Regions from separate parts of the Kitasatospora kazusensis genome, predicted to be linked through region 2. Evidence: riboswitches for the same ligand, from Rfam matches in the RefSeq annotation. Region 2 holds a riboswitch; the other holds the start of a gene.
What was found. A riboswitch is a leader RNA that binds a small molecule or an ion and turns the genes downstream of it on or off. The one in region 2 is predicted to bind glycine.
Positions count from the first base shown of each region.

Region 1 (7,372 bases), on a different contig from region 2:
CGGCGGCGTTCTCGACCTGCTCGGGGGAGCCGCCGAGGACCTCGGCCAGGCCGCCGGCCGCCATCGAGCAGGCGGAGCCGACCTCGCCCTGGCAGCCGACCTCGGCGCCGGAGATCGAGGCGTTCTCCTTGAAGAGCATGCCGATCGCGCCGGCCGCCAGCAGGAAGCGGACGATGCCGTCGTCGTCGGCGCCCGGGATGAAGTTCAGGAAGTAGTGCAGGACGGCCGGGATGATGCCCGCCGCGCCGTTGGTCGGCGCGGTGACCACCCGCTGGCCGGAGGCGTTCTCCTCGTTGACCGCCATCGCGTAGAGCGTCACCCACTCCATCGCGTTGGCCGGCCCGATGCCCTCGGCGCGCAGCGCCCGGGCGCCCGAGGCGGCCCGGCGGCGGACCTTCAGGCCGCCCGGCAGGATGCCCTCGCGGGACATGCCGGCCGCGACGCACTCCTGCATGACGCGCCAGATCTCCAGCAGCCCGGTCCGGATCTCCGCCTCGCTGCGCCAGGCCTTCTCGTTCTCCAGCATCAGGCCGGAGATCGACAGCCCGGTCTCCCGGGTGAGGCGCAGCAGTTCCTCGCCGGTGCGGAAGGGGTAGCGCAGGGCGGTGTCGTCGGGCTTGACCCGGTCCGCGCCGATCGCGTCCTCGTCCACCACGAAGCCGCCGCCGACGGAGTAGTACGTCTTCTCCATGACCGGCGCGCCGTTGCCGTCGTACGCGAACAGCGTCATGCCGTTGGCGTGGTACGGCAGCGAGCGGCGGCGGTGCAGGATCAGCTGGGTGTCGGTGTCGAAGGCGATCTCGTGGGTGCCCAGCAGGTGCAGGCGCTTGTCGGCCTTGATCCGCTCGACGTCCCGGTCGGCCTGGTCGACGTCGACCGTGCGCGGGGAGTTGCCCTCCAGGCCCAGCAGGACGGCCTTCGGCGTGCCGTGGCCGTGTCCGGTCGCGCCGAGCGAGCCGAACAGCTCGGCCCGGACGGAGGAGACCTCGGCCAGCAGTCCCTCGGACTTCAGCCGGCGGGCGAACATCCGGGCCGCCCGCATCGGGCCGACGGTGTGGGAGCTGGAGGGCCCGATGCCGATGGAGAAGAGGTCGAACACGCTGAGGGCCACGGGGGACGTCCTTGTCAGGTCTCGTGGAAAGGCAGAAAGGCAGAAAAGCGGGAGCGCAGAACTGCATGGCGCGGCATGGCACGGGGCACCGCAGCCACGTTCCAGTGTGCGCGGTGCCCCGGGGTTTCGGAAGGCGCGACGGGGGTAGTGCCGCGCCTTCCAAAGGAAGAACGGATTACAGGTTCGGGTACAGCGGGTACTTCGCGGCCAGCGCGGCGACGCGGGCGCTCAGAACGGCCGTCCGGGCCTCGTCGAAGCCCGGGAGCAGCGTCTCGGCGATGATCTCCGCGACTTCGCGGAAGTCCTCGGCCTGGAAGCCGCGGGTGGCCAGCGCCGGGGTGCCGATCCGCAGGCCGGAGGTGACCATCGGCGGGCGCGGGTCGTTCGGGACGGCGTTCCGGTTGACCGTGATGCCGACCGCGTGCAGGCGGTCCTCGGCCTGCTGGCCGTCCAGCTCGCTGTTGCGCAGGTCCACCAGGACCAGGTGCACGTCGGTGCCGCCGGACAGCACGGACACACCGGCGGCGGTGGCGTCGTCCTGGAGCAGGCGCTCGGCGAGGATCTTGGCGCCCTCCAGGGTGCGGACCTGGCGCTCCTTGAACTCCTCGGAGGCGGCGACCTTGAAGGCCACGGCCTTGCCGGCGATGACGTGCTCCAGCGGGCCGCCCTGCTGGCCGGGGAAGACCGCGGAGTTGATCTTCTTGGCGTACTCGGCCTTGCAGAGGATGACGCCGCCGCGCGGGCCGCCCAGGGTCTTGTGGGTGGTGGTGGTGACCACGTCGGCGTACGGCACCGGGGAGGGGTGCAGGCCCGCGGCGACCAGACCGGCGAAGTGCGCCATGTCGACCATGAGCAGGGCGCCGACCTCGTCGGCGATCCGGCGGAACTCGGCGAAGTCCAGCTGGCGCGGGTAGGCGGACCAGCCGGCGATGATCAGCTTGGGCTGGGTCTCCTTGGCCAGGCGCTCGACCTCGGCCATGTCCACCACGCCGGTCTCGTCCACGTGGTACGCGGCCACGTTGTAGAGCTTGCCGGAGAAGTTGATCTTCATGCCGTGGGTCAGGTGGCCGCCGTGGGCCAGGCTCAGGCCCAGGATGGTGTCGCCCGGCTGGATCAGCGCGAACATCGCCGCGGCGTTGGCCTGCGCGCCGGAGTGCGGCTGCACGTTGGCGTGCTCGGCGCCGAACAGCTCCTTGATCCGGTCGATCGCGATCTGCTCGACCACGTCGACGTGCTCGCAGCCGCCGTAGTAGCGCTTGCCGGGGTAGCCCTCGGCGTACTTGTTGGTCAGGACCGAGCCCTGGGCCTCCATGACCGCCACCGGGGCGAAGTTCTCGGAGGCGATCATCTCAAGGGTGGTCTGCTGGCGGTGCAGCTCGGCGTCGACCGCGGCGGCGATCTCGGGGTCGAGTGCGTGCAGGGACTGGTTCAGAACCGTCATGGTGGGTCTTCCCGTCATGGGGCTTCCGCGTCCGGCACGACCGAGAAGGGGGATGGCCGGGCGGCGCGGAGGGCAGTGGACCAAGGGGGAAGGGCGGCCGCCGCGCTGCGGCCGCCCCCGGCAGGAGGTTGGGTCAGGCGCCGATGAAGGCGTCGTACTCGGCCGAGCTGAGCAGCTCGTCCTGGACGGACTCGACCTGGACCTTGAACAGCCAGGCGTTGCCGAACGGGTCCGCGTTCACCGAGGCCGGGTCGTCCACGACGTCCGTGTTGACCTCGGTGACCTTGCCGGTGACCGGCGAGTACAGGTCACTGACCGACTTGGTGGACTCCAGCTCGCCGCAGGTCTCACCGGCCTCGACCTCTGCGCCGACCTCGGGCAGCTGGACGTAGACGATGTCACCGAGCGCGTCGGCCGCGTGCTTGGTGATGCCGATGGTCGACACGCCGTCCTCGACGGCGGTCAGCCACTCGTGCTCCTTGCTGTACTGCAGGTTCGTGGGGTTGCTCATGGCGTCATTCTCCAGGATCGCAAGAGGGTAGGGCGCAGCCGTCCGCTGAGCGGACCGGACCGGACCAGAGGGGTGATGGAGCCGGACTGGGGTCCCCGCCGGGAACGGCCGCCCGGCGGCACGGTGGACCCGTGCCCGGCAGGCCGGCCGGCGGAGTCGCTCAGCGGGCGCGCTTGTAGAACGGCAGCGCGACGACCTCGACCGGCTCGTGCTTGCCGCGGACGTCCACGGCCACCGCGGTGCCGGGCGCGGCGTGGGCCGCGTCCACGTACGCGATGGCGATCGGCTTGCCGAGGGTGGGGGAGGGGGCGCCGGAGGTGATCCGCCCGATCGGGGTGCCGTCCGTGCTGACGACCGCGTACTCGGCGCGCGGGACGCGCTTGCCCTCGGAGACCAGGCCGACCAGCTTGCGCGGAGGGTTGGACTCGGCCTCGGCGGCCGCGGCCTCCAGCGCCTTGCGGCCGACGAACTCGCCGTTGTTGGTGGTCTTGTCGAAGCGGACGACCCGGCCCAGGCCCGCGTCGAACGGCGTCAGGTCGGTGTTCAGCTCGTGCCCGTACAGCGGCATGCCCGCCTCCAGGCGCAGCGTGTCGCGGCAGGACAGGCCGCACGGGACGAGGCCGACGGGGGCGCCCGCCTCGGTCAGCGCGTTCCAGATGTGCTCGGCGTCGGCGGGGGCGCAGAAGATCTCGAAGCCGTCCTCGCCGGTGTAGCCGGTGCGGGCGAGCTCGACGTTCCGGCCGGCCACCACGGCGGGCAGGATCGCGTAGTACTTCAGGCCGGGCAGGTCGGCGTCGGTCTGCGAGGCCAGGATGCCGTTCGCCTCCGGGCCCTGGACGGCGAGCAGCGCGTACGCGTCCCGGTCGTCGCGGACGACGGCGTCGAAGCCGGCCGCGCGCTCGGTCAGCGCGTCCAGCACGACCTGCGCGTTGGAGGCGTTGGCGACGACCATGAACTCGGTCTCGCCGGTGCGGTAGACGATCAGGTCGTCCAGGATGCCGCCGTCCTCGCGGCAGATCATCGTGTAGCGGGCGCGCAGCTCGCCGAGCGCGGAGATGAAGCCGACCAGCGCGTGGTCGAGCAGCTCGCCGGCCTGCGGGCCGGTCACGGTGATCTCGCCCATGTGCGAGAGGTCGAAGAGGCCGGCCTTGGTGCGGACGGCCAGGTGCTCCTCGCGCTCGCTGCCGTAGCGCAGCGGCATGTCCCAGCCCGCGAAGTCGGTCATCGTGGCGCCGAGCGAGCGGTGCAGCGCGTCGAGCGCGGTGAGACGGGGAACGGCCTGCTCAACAGACATGACGGTGGCTCCTTGGCTGGGCACTCAGGGGTGGCACGCGGGGCGTGTGACCTGCGTACGGGCATGCGGGGGCGAAGTCTCCCCATCTGTCGTCGCAACCTGAGAGCTTCACCGCCACTGTCCCGAGGACAAGGATGGCGGCTTGCACCGTGGGTGGGCGCACGGCGCGGCCGTGTCCACTTTCCAGATGTGCCTAGCCCGTGCGGTAGGGGTGCCTGAGAGATTCCGGGGAGGACTTGCTCCTTCGGCGCCGGCCCGTGCCCGTGGGGGCACTCCGGACTCTCCCGCGCGGGTTCGAGCGGCCGTTATGGAGTTGAGGGTCCTACTGGGAAGACGCGCCCATCATGGCATGCCGCGCGGGCGCACGGGAGAGGGGCCCGGATCTCCCTGTCATCTCGGCGGCCTCGCCGGTCCTCCTGCGGTACCGGCCCGACCGCTACCCTCTTGATGTCGGTCAACACGGGCACGAGGGGCGGTACCAGAGGCGGATGGACGACCCGGCGGTAGGGACACAGTCATGGGCCGAGCCGGGGACGGCTCCGCAGGGCGGCGGTTGGCCCGCCAACGAGTTGGAGCAGGTGCTCACGGCCGCGCTCGGCGACCCGGGCGCCACGCCCAGGGTGATCGAGGTGCTGGCCCGCAGCCAGCTGTGGATCCCGCTGCCGGCCGGGGCCGATCCGCAGGGCCAGGCGCTGGACCTGCCGACGATCGAGCTGGCCGGCTCCCCGTACGTACCGGTCTTCTCCTCGCAGGAGCAGTTCCTCCAGCACGCCCCCGGCGTGCCGTTCGCCATCGCCCCGGCCTGGGAGTTCGCCCGCGGGCTGCCGCTCGGCATCGGCATCGCCGTCAACCCGGAGGCGCCGGTCGGCATCCCGGTGCCGCCCGAGGGGGTCGGTGAGCTGCGGCGCGGTCCGCAGGAGGCCCGTTGGGAGCAGCAGGCGGCCGGCCGGGCGGAGGGCGGCCGGGTCGCGCTGCGGGAGCCGGAGCCGCACGAGGAGCCGTACGCCTTCCTGGCCGCCGCGATCACCGAGATGTCCCAGCTGCCGGGCGTGCTGACGGCCCGTCGGGCGCTGGCGAGCGTGGAGGGGGAGGCGCCGGCGCTGTTCGTCGGCGTCCAGCTGGACCCGGCCTGGGCCGCCGACCCCGCCCACGTCAACGAGGCGCTCGGCCGCGCCCTGGGAACCGCCCCGCCGCCCTGGGGCGTCCACCTGGTGCTCCTCGACCTGGTCGCCGACCCGGTGGTCGAGTGGCTGCTGACCCGGGTGCGGCCGTTCTACGCCAGGGGCTGAGGGGGCCGGCCGTGCGCGGCCCCGGATGCGCGCAACTGCGCGCAAGCGGGCCCGACGGCACCGGAATCTCCCGCCGCGCGCAGTGGGCCGCGCCCCTGGGGCCGGGTGTGGGCGGTGAAGCATAGGCTGCCCCCCGACACGTGGCCCCGACAAGCGGGGACGACGCAGAGAGGACTCGACGTGAGCGCCGGAGCGGCAGGCGGCAACGCGCTGGAACGCGCCCTGCGCGAGGTCGCGCCGGAGCGCTACGACGCGTACGAGAACCTGCTCCGCGCCCTCGCCGAGGGCCAGGTCTGGATGCTGCTCTGGCACGGCAGTCCGGGCAGCCCGGACGCCCAGTACGGGAACATGGACGTCGCCGGACAGGGCTACGCCCCCGCCGCCACCTCCTCCGGGCAGCTCGCCGCCAGCGGCTGGGCCCGGGCGCACGAGGTGATCTCCGGCCCGGAGATCGCCGCCGCGCTCTACCGCACCCGCTGGGGCCTCTGGCTCGACCCGCACGTCCCCGGCGGCGGCGTCGGCATCCCGTGGGCCGACCTCAGACGGGTGGCCGGCGGCCTGGACCGGCTGCCGGCCGGGCCGCTCGGGCTGAGCGAGCCGCAGGTGTCCGCGCCGCAGTTCTACGCGCTGCTCGAACAGCAGGCCGTCGACGTCCGGCCCGTCCGGGCGCTCCGCCGGGCCTGGGTGCGCCCCGCGCTCGGCGAGCCGTACCTCGCGATCGGCCTCGACCTGTACGACACCTCGCCGCCCGCCGTCGAGGCCGTCCGGGCCCTGGTGCAGCGGGCGCTCCCGCACGCGCCCGAGGGCCTCGCCGTCTCCACCGTGGTGCTGGCCGACGACTACGATCCGGTCGCGTTGTGGATGCGCGCGCACGCCCGGCCGTTCTTCGACCGCGAGGCCCGGCCCGGCCCGTCGCAGACGTCCGCCCAGCCCGGGTACGGCTGGCCGCAGCAGCCCTGGACAGGGCACCCCGCGCGCTGAACCACGTTCGTACCCAACCGGGTTGACTCTCAGTCACAATGGTGCACGGGTCTTGACAGACTTGTTGCGGGCGCGTGAAGAGGCCTATGCCGCAAGATCACCGGTGTATGTCGACAGATCACAGTTGGGCATCCTTCGGCGGCCAGGTCTGGCGTAAGTCCGTCCGAATGACGGAGAGTCTGCGCAGTGCAGTGCGCGGGACGGGCCTCAAAAAGGCGAACGCGCATCCTGGACGCATGATCACCGCGCGATGTGCACCTCCGCGCGGCAGCACCCCGGTGCGCCCTGCTCCGCCTGCAAGAGCCCTACCTCCAAGCTCCACTCGTAGCTCTCCGTACCGCCCGCACCCGACGACGCGCCCCCCACACAGCGCGCCGGCCAGGTGCGTACCCCTGACAACGATTTCTGCACCGCCGAACTGCCGAACCGGCAACGGCACCACCGCACCGACGCACCGCACCGCACCAGTACGCGACAACCGGACCGTCCTCGGCTCCGGGTCCTGATCGGGCCCGGGCGCATCGTGTACGGCTTGGACCGTGGGCCGGCCACCGTCGGCGAGGGGAACGAACTGACTCATGATCACACCCACCGAGACCACCGGCACCGCCGCCGGGGCAGAGCCTGACCCGGCCGTGGCCGCCGTCACGCCGAAGAAGATCGAAGGCCGGTCGCCCGGCCGGATCGCCTGGGACCGCCTCAAGAGAGACAAGGTCGCCCTCGCGGGCGGCATCGTGGTGATCCT
Region 1 covers NZ_BAAANT010000002.1:342,155-349,526, forward strand. The annotation lists gene ABD330_RS03575 (L-serine ammonia-lyase) at 1-1,111, opposite strand, end outside; gene ABD330_RS03580 (serine hydroxymethyltransferase) at 1,287-2,552, opposite strand; gene gcvH (glycine cleavage system protein GcvH) at 2,686-3,063, opposite strand; gene gcvT (glycine cleavage system aminomethyltransferase GcvT) at 3,224-4,357, opposite strand; glycine riboswitch at 4,551-4,654, opposite strand; gene ABD330_RS03595 (enhanced serine sensitivity protein SseB) at 4,846-5,646, shown strand; gene ABD330_RS03600 (enhanced serine sensitivity protein SseB C-terminal domain-containing protein) at 5,827-6,627, shown strand; gene ABD330_RS03605 (ABC transporter permease) at 7,206-7,372, shown strand, end outside.
Region 1: another riboswitch for glycine. It lies ahead of gcvT (glycine cleavage system aminomethyltransferase GcvT); the one in region 2 lies ahead of gcvP (aminomethyl-transferring glycine dehydrogenase).

Region 2 (7,372 bases):
GAGTCCTGGATCTCGACCTGCTCGCGGCGCAGGTCCTCGCGGATCAGTGCCTCCTCGGTGTACCGCTCGACGACCAGGCGGACCCGCTCGATCGGCGCCAGGTACTTGTGCACCACCGGCCGCTCCTCGCGCAGGGTCACCTCCTCCACCGCCTCGGCGATCTCCTGCTCGCTCAGCGCGGCCCGCTCGGCCTCGGTGACCGGGACACGCTCGACCCGGACGCGCTCGCGGACCACCGGCACCCGGCGCTCGACCGCCTCGGTGGTGACGTACTTGCGCAGCGTCGCGGTGCCGACGGTGTGCCACTCGGTGGTGATCTCCAGCCGTTCCTCGCGGCAGGTGATCTCCACCGGGCCGTTGGGGGAGCTGGTCGCCGCGGCCTGGGGGACCGGCCGTTCGACGGTCGGGGGGTTCAGGTTGCGGGTGTCGGCCTCGGTGTGGGCGGACATGGGAGCGGTGGTCATGGGCGCGCTGGTCATCGGCTTCTCAAGGGTCGAGGCGGGCTTCTGCTGGTCTGCTACTGCGGTCGCGGCGGCGAACGCCATCGGCGGCGTGCCGTTCGCCGCGGTGCCACCCGGGCCGGTGTTCTTCGGGGTGCTGCCGAAGTCGTGGTCGCCGTTGCTGTTCCGGGAACCGTTGGCGGCCGTCGGCGGCGGGGCGGCGCCGTTGGTGTCCAGCCCGTAGTAGCGGTAGAGCTGGAGCTCCTGGGCCGGGGAGAGGTGCTGGCCCACGCCGAAGTCCGGCGACTCCTTGATCAGCGATTTGTCGTACGGGACCTTGAGTTCCTCGCCCGAGAACTCGCTGGTGGTCAGCGGGACGAAGGCGTCCCGGCCGAAGATCCCGGTCCGCACCGCAGCCCACTCGGGCTCACCGGTCGCGTCGTCGAGATACACCTCGTCGACCGTGCCGATCTTGTCACCGTTCCGGTCGACCGCCTTGTGTCCGATCAGGTCTCGCGGATCGATATCGGTCTGCACGCTGTCCTCCAGTGCAACGCTCCTGGATAGGTCGGAGGGCGGCTGGAGGAGCTGTCCATCCGCCATCTCATACGAAAAGCCATCAAACGGGCGGCGGCTACCCGAGCGCCGCCGTACGGGACGGAACTGGTCCGTCCGGGGTCGTCCGGGGTCGTCCGTATTCGTCCCGACCTACCTGACACGGCCCGTGATCCGGAGGGTTTGCGCTGGTACCCTGGGCGCGACCGCCGAGCCCGCGCGGGAGAGTCCCCACCTCCGGAAACACGAGGCAGGGGCGCCGAAGGAGCAACTCCTCCCCGGAATCTCTCAGGCATCCGTACCGTGTGGGATAGGTCACTCTGGAAAGTAGGGCAGGACCGCCGGCGAGGGAGCCGGCGACACCCACCCTCACCGACGGTGCAAGCCGACGGGCCGCCCTCGGGCATCCCGTGCGGGTGAAGCTCTCAGGTACCGATGACAGAGGGGGAGGCCTGTCGGGTCCGTACCCGGAGAGCCCCGCTGTCCCACGGCGGCAGAGGCTCATCAGGTGTGCGCACCCCAGCCGGTCCGTGACCAGGAGGCCTCGACCCCCATGAACGCCCAGCCGACCAACGGTCGCCACAGCGACGCGACGCTCACCGAGCTCGAGCAGGCCAGCCCCTTCGAGACCCGCCACATCGGCCCGGACGCGGCCGCGCAGGACAAGATGCTCGCGCACGTCGGCTACGGCTCGCTCGACGAGCTGTCCGCCGCCGCCGTGCCCGAGGCGATCCGCAGCCTCACCGCCCTCGCCCTCCCGGACGGCCGGAGCGAGGCCCAGGTGCTCGCCGAGCTGCGCGAGCTGGCCTCGAACAACCAGGTGCTGCAGCCGATGATCGGCCTCGGCTACTACGGCACGTTCACCCCGCCGGTGATCCTGCGCAACGTGCTGGAGAGCCCGGCCTGGTACACCGCCTACACGCCGTACCAGCCGGAGATCTCGCAGGGCCGCCTGGAGGCCCTGATCAACTTCCAGACCCTGGTCTCCGACCTGACCGGCCTGGCCACCTCCGGCTCCTCCCTGCTGGACGAGGGCACCGCCGCCGCCGAGGCGATGGCGCTGGCCCGCCGCGTCGGCAAGGTCAAGAACGGCGTCTTCCTGGTCGACGCCGACACGCTGCCGCAGACCGTGGCCGTGATCCGGACCCGCGCCGAGCCGACCGGCGTCGAGGTGGTCGTCGCCGACCTCTCGGCCGGCATCCCCGCCGAGATCGCCGAGCGCGGCGTCTTCGGCGTGCTGCTCCAGTACCCGGGTGCCTCCGGCGCGGTCCGCGACCTCGCCCCGGTGATCGAGCAGGCGCACGGTCTGGGCGCGATCGTCGCCGTCGCCGCCGACCTGCTGGCCCTGACCCTGCTCAAGTCGCCGGGCTCGCTCGGCGCCGACATCGCCTGCGGCACCTCGCAGCGCTTCGGTGTCCCGATGGGCTTCGGCGGCCCGCACGCCGGCTACCTGGCCGTGCGCGCCGAGTACGCCCGCAACCTGCCCGGCCGCCTGGTCGGCGTCTCCGTCGACGCCGACGGCAACCGCGCCTACCGCCTGGCCCTGCAGACCCGCGAGCAGCACATCCGCCGCGAGAAGGCCACCTCCAACATCTGCACCGCCCAGGTGCTGCTGGCCGTGATGGCCTCGATGTACGCCGTCTACCACGGCCCCGACGGCCTGGCCGACATCGCCCGCCGCACCCACCGCTACGCCGCCGCGCTGGCCACCGGCCTGCGCGCCGGGGGCGTCGAGCTGCTGCACGACGGGTTCTTCGACACCGTCACCGCCCGCGTCCCGGGCCGCGCCGCCGAGGTCGCCGCCGCCGCGCGCGCCAACGGCGTCAACGTCTACCAGGACGGCGAGGACCTGATCTCGGTCTCCTGCGACGAGACCACCACCCGCGAGCACCTGGCCGCCGTCTGGTCCGCCTTCGGCGTCATCGGCGCCGAGATCGACGAGGCCGCCGACGCGCTGCCCGCCGCGCTGCTGCGCACCGACGAGTACCTGACCCACCCGGTCTTCCACAGCCACCGGTCCGAGACCGCCATGCTGCGCTACCTGCGCCGCCTGTCGGACCGCGACTACGCGCTGGACCGCGGCATGATCCCGCTGGGCTCCTGCACCATGAAGCTCAACGCGACCACCGAGATGGAGCCGGTCACCTGGCCCGAGTTCGGCCAGCTGCACCCCTTCGCGCCGATCGACCAGGCGCAGGGCTTCCTGACGCTGATCCGCCAGCTGGAGCAGCAGCTCGTCGAGGTCACCGGCTACGACGCGGTCTCGATCCAGCCGAACGCCGGTTCGCAGGGCGAGCTGGCCGGTCTGCTGGCCGTCCGCGCCTACCACCACGCCAACGGCGACACCCAGCGCGACATCTGCCTGATCCCGGCCTCCGCGCACGGCACCAACGCGGCCTCCGCCGTGATGGCCGGCATGCGGGTCGTGGTCGTCAAGACCCTGACCGACGGTGACGTCGACGTCGAGGACCTCCAGGCCAAGATCGACCAGCACCGCGACCAGCTCGCCGTGCTGATGGTCACCTACCCGTCCACCCACGGCGTGTTCGAGACCCAGATCACCGACATCTGCGCGGCCGTGCACGACGCGGGCGGCCAGGTCTACGTCGACGGCGCCAACCTGAACGCCCTGGTCGGCCTCGCCAAGCCGGGCAAGTTCGGCGCGGACGTCTCGCACCTGAACCTGCACAAGACCTTCTGCATCCCGCACGGCGGCGGCGGCCCCGGCGTCGGCCCGGTCGCGGTGCGCTCGCACCTCGCGCCGTACCTGCCGAACCACCCGCTGCAGAGCGAGGCCGGCCCGGCCACCGGCGTCGGCCCGATCTCGGCCGCGCCGTGGGGCTCGGCGGCCATCCTGCCGATCTCCTGGGCGTACGTCCGCCTGATGGGCGGCGAGGGCCTCAAGCACGCGACCCAGGTCGCCGTGCTGAACGCCAACTACATCGCCAAGCGCCTGGCCCCGCACTTCCCGGTGCTCTACACCGGCCCCGGCGGCCTGGTCGCGCACGAGTGCATCATCGACCTGCGTCCGCTCACCAAGGAGACGGGGGTGACCGTGGACGACATCGCCAAGCGCCTGATCGACTACGGCTTCCACGCCCCGACCATGTCCTTCCCGGTGGCCGGCACGCTGATGATCGAGCCGACCGAGTCCGAGGACCTGCACGAGATCGACCGGTTCTGCGCCGCGATGATCGAGATCCGCGCGGAGATCGAGAAGGTCGGCTCCGGCGAGTGGGCGGCGGACGACAACCCGCTGCGCAACGCCCCGCACACCGCCGCCGTCATGGCCGGTGAGTGGGAGCACGGCTACACCCGCCAGGAGGCCGTCTTCCCGGCCGGCGTCAACCCGGCGGACAAGTACTGGCCGCCGGTGAGCCGGATCGACGGCGCGTACGGCGACCGCAACCTGGTCTGCTCCTGCCCGCCGCTGGACGACTACGGCGTCTGAGGCCGCGGTGCTCGGGGGCACGCGGGGGCTGAGCGAGGCGGTCGGTGCGGCGACGTAGCCTTCCGTTCCGCGCAGTTCCCCGCGCCCCTGAAGGGCATACGGCCGGCGTAGCGTCGAAGGCCCCGGTGGAGAGAGTTTTTCTCTCCGCCGGGGCCTTCGACGTGGTCGGTGCCCCCGATTTCTGTCCGCGGCCTCAGCCGGTGACCGCCAGCGGACGGCGCGGGGCGATGACCCGGCCGTCGGGGAGCAGTTCGCCGGTGTCCTCGAAGAGCAGGACGCCGTTGCAGAGCAGGCTCCACCCCTGCTCCGGGTGGCGGGCCACCGGGACGGCCGCCTCCCGGTCGGAGGACTCCGCCGACGGGCACTCAGGACGGTGCTGGCACATAGCTCGTACCCTCGCTTCACTTGCGGCCCGGCCCGCCCCACGGCCGCTTCCGGGCGGCCGCCATGCTGGTCGGATCCTTCCGGCCGGCCCAGGAGTGAACCGGCGCTTCAGCGGGTAGGGCTATGCCCCGCCTCGCTGGTACCCAGTGTCGGCTTCCGGGGGCCGCCGCGCAGCCGTTTGGTGATATGCGGCACAGCAGGCCGCCGCCGCTCACCCGATCGGACGGGCGGACGGCGGCGGACGGTGCCGGGCGGACGGTCGGCCGTCCGGGTGAGAGTGAAGGGGTCAGGAGACGCCGAGCACCATCGGCGCGGGCGCGGTGGAGCGCTCCAGCAGGGCCAGCAGGTCGGCGGCCGGGTACACCCGGTGGGCGGTGATGCCGAGCGGGGCCGGGGAGAGCGGGATCAGCAGGTCGGTCGCCGGGCCCACCTCGGGGTGGTGCAGCCACAGCGCGGTCGCGTAGTGGCCGGGCATCGACAGCAGGCGGGGCAGGTGCCTGGCCCGGGAGGACTGGGCCAGCTGCCAGGCCTGTCGCAGCGCGCGGACCGTGGAGTCGAGGTAGGGGCCGGCGGTGAAGTGCGAGAACGCGTAGCCCCCCGGCGTCTCGACCACCTCCGCGGCCGCCGCGATCGCGGTCGGCCCGGGCCCTGCCGGGCTCTGCTCGATCAGGAACCGCCAGCCGGTGCGCGGCGCGGAGAAGAGCTCGGCCCCCGGGCCGTCCAGCACGTGCACCGCGAGCGGATGCGCGGGCAGCAGGGGCCCCGCCGCACCTCGCAGGGCGCGGGCGGCGGGCTGGCGTAGTGCGGCCTCGGAGTCGAGTGCCGAGAGGACCGCGCGCAGCGCGGCGGCCGGGGGCTGGGGGGTCTGCAGAGTCATGGCGGGGCGCCTCTCCGTGCTAGATCGGCGTGCGAGTGCGGCATACCGGCGTGGCAGTGGTGTGACGGAACCTGGCCGTGTCCGGTTGGGCATGATCGCGGTGCGGGCGGGAACCTGCCGTCGACGAGGGACTCGGAGCGGCATGGAACCGGGCTTGAGTGCAGTGCGAATTCTACTCGAACAGGTGCACAGGGTGACCTTCATATCACGTTCGGTTTCGGCGGGCAAGTCGGCCATTCTGCTGACTGATCGTCAGAATCCTTGTGTCGTCAACCCGTTCGAGTGCCTGGGCTATCGATCTTCCGGCGGGGCATGATGCAGTAACCGTCGACCTAGGTGAAGGGGCACCCATGGGCGAGAAGGTCGTGGCGACGCGTGCCGAACTCTCCGACCGGCAGCTGTACCGCCGGAAGCTCCAGTCCTGTCAGGACGCGCTGGAACGGATGCTGCGGGAGGGGCGTTTCGACCGGCCCAGGGCCATGATGGGCCTGGAGATCGAGCTGAACCTCGCCGACGAGCAGGGCCTGCCGCTGATGAGCAACGAGCAGGTGCTCGGCGCGATCGCCTCCAGCGACTTCCAGACCGAGCTGGGCCGGTTCAACATCGAGGTGAACATCGCGCCGCGCCGGCTCGGCGGTCACGTCCTGGAGGAGCTCCGCGAGGAGATCGACACCGGACTGCGCTACGCCGACCGGCAGGCCGCCGAGGTCGGCGCCAGGATCGTGATGGTCGGCATCCTGCCGACGCTCGACCTGGACCACACCGGCCTGGAGAGCATGTCCCGCAACGACCGGTACACGCTGCTCAGCGACCAGATCCTGGCCGCGCGCGGCGAGGACATCGCGCTCGACATCGAAGGGGTGGAACGCCTCGCCGTCGAGTCGGTCTCGATGGTCGCGGAGGCCGCCGCCACCTCGCTGCAGCTCCACCTCCAGGTCACCCCGGACCGGTTCGCCTCGGTCTGGAACGCCGCCCAGGCGATCTCCGCCGTCCAGGTGGCGCTCGGGGCCAACTCGCCGTTCCTGTTCGGGCGGGAGCTCTGGCGCGAGACGCGCCCCGTCCTCTTCCAGCAGGCCTGCGACACCCGTTCGGCGGAGCTCAAGGCGCAGGGCGTGCGCCCGATCACCTGGTTCGGCGAGCGCTGGGTGGACAGCGCGCTCGACCTCTTCGCGGAGAACCTGCGGTACTTCCCGGCCCTGCTGCCGATCTGCGACGACGAGGACCCGGTCAAGGTGCTGGCCTCCGGGGGGGTCCCCAAGCTCGGCGAGATGCGGCTGCACAACGGCACCATCTACCGCTGGAACCGGCCGGTGTACGACATCGCGGACGGCGTCCCGCACCTGCGGGTGGAGAACCGCTGCCTGCCCGCCGGGCCGACCGTCGCCGACACGCTGGCCAACGCCGCCTTCTACTACGGGCTGGTCCGGGTGCTCGCCGAGCAGCCCCGGCCGGTCTGGACCAGGCTCGGCTTCGCGCAGGCCGACCGGAACTTCCACACCGGCGCCCGGTACGGCATCGAGAGCACCCTCCAGTGGCCCCGGCACGGCCGCGGCGCGCGCGGCACGGCACCCGTCGCGGTGACCGACCTGGTGCTGAACGAGCTGCTCCCGCTCGCCCACCAGGGCCTGGACGAGTGGGGGGTGGAGCCGGGGGACCGGGACCGCT
Region 2 covers NZ_BAAANT010000051.1:30,721-38,092, reverse strand. The annotation lists gene ABD330_RS28505 (PRC and DUF2382 domain-containing protein) at 1-977, opposite strand, end outside; glycine riboswitch at 1,206-1,309, shown strand; glycine riboswitch at 1,311-1,444, shown strand; gene gcvP (aminomethyl-transferring glycine dehydrogenase) at 1,549-4,446, shown strand; gene ABD330_RS28495 (DUF5999 family protein) at 4,640-4,831, opposite strand; gene ABD330_RS28490 (hypothetical protein) at 5,117-5,707, opposite strand; gene ABD330_RS28485 (glutamate-cysteine ligase family protein) at 6,058-7,372, shown strand, end outside.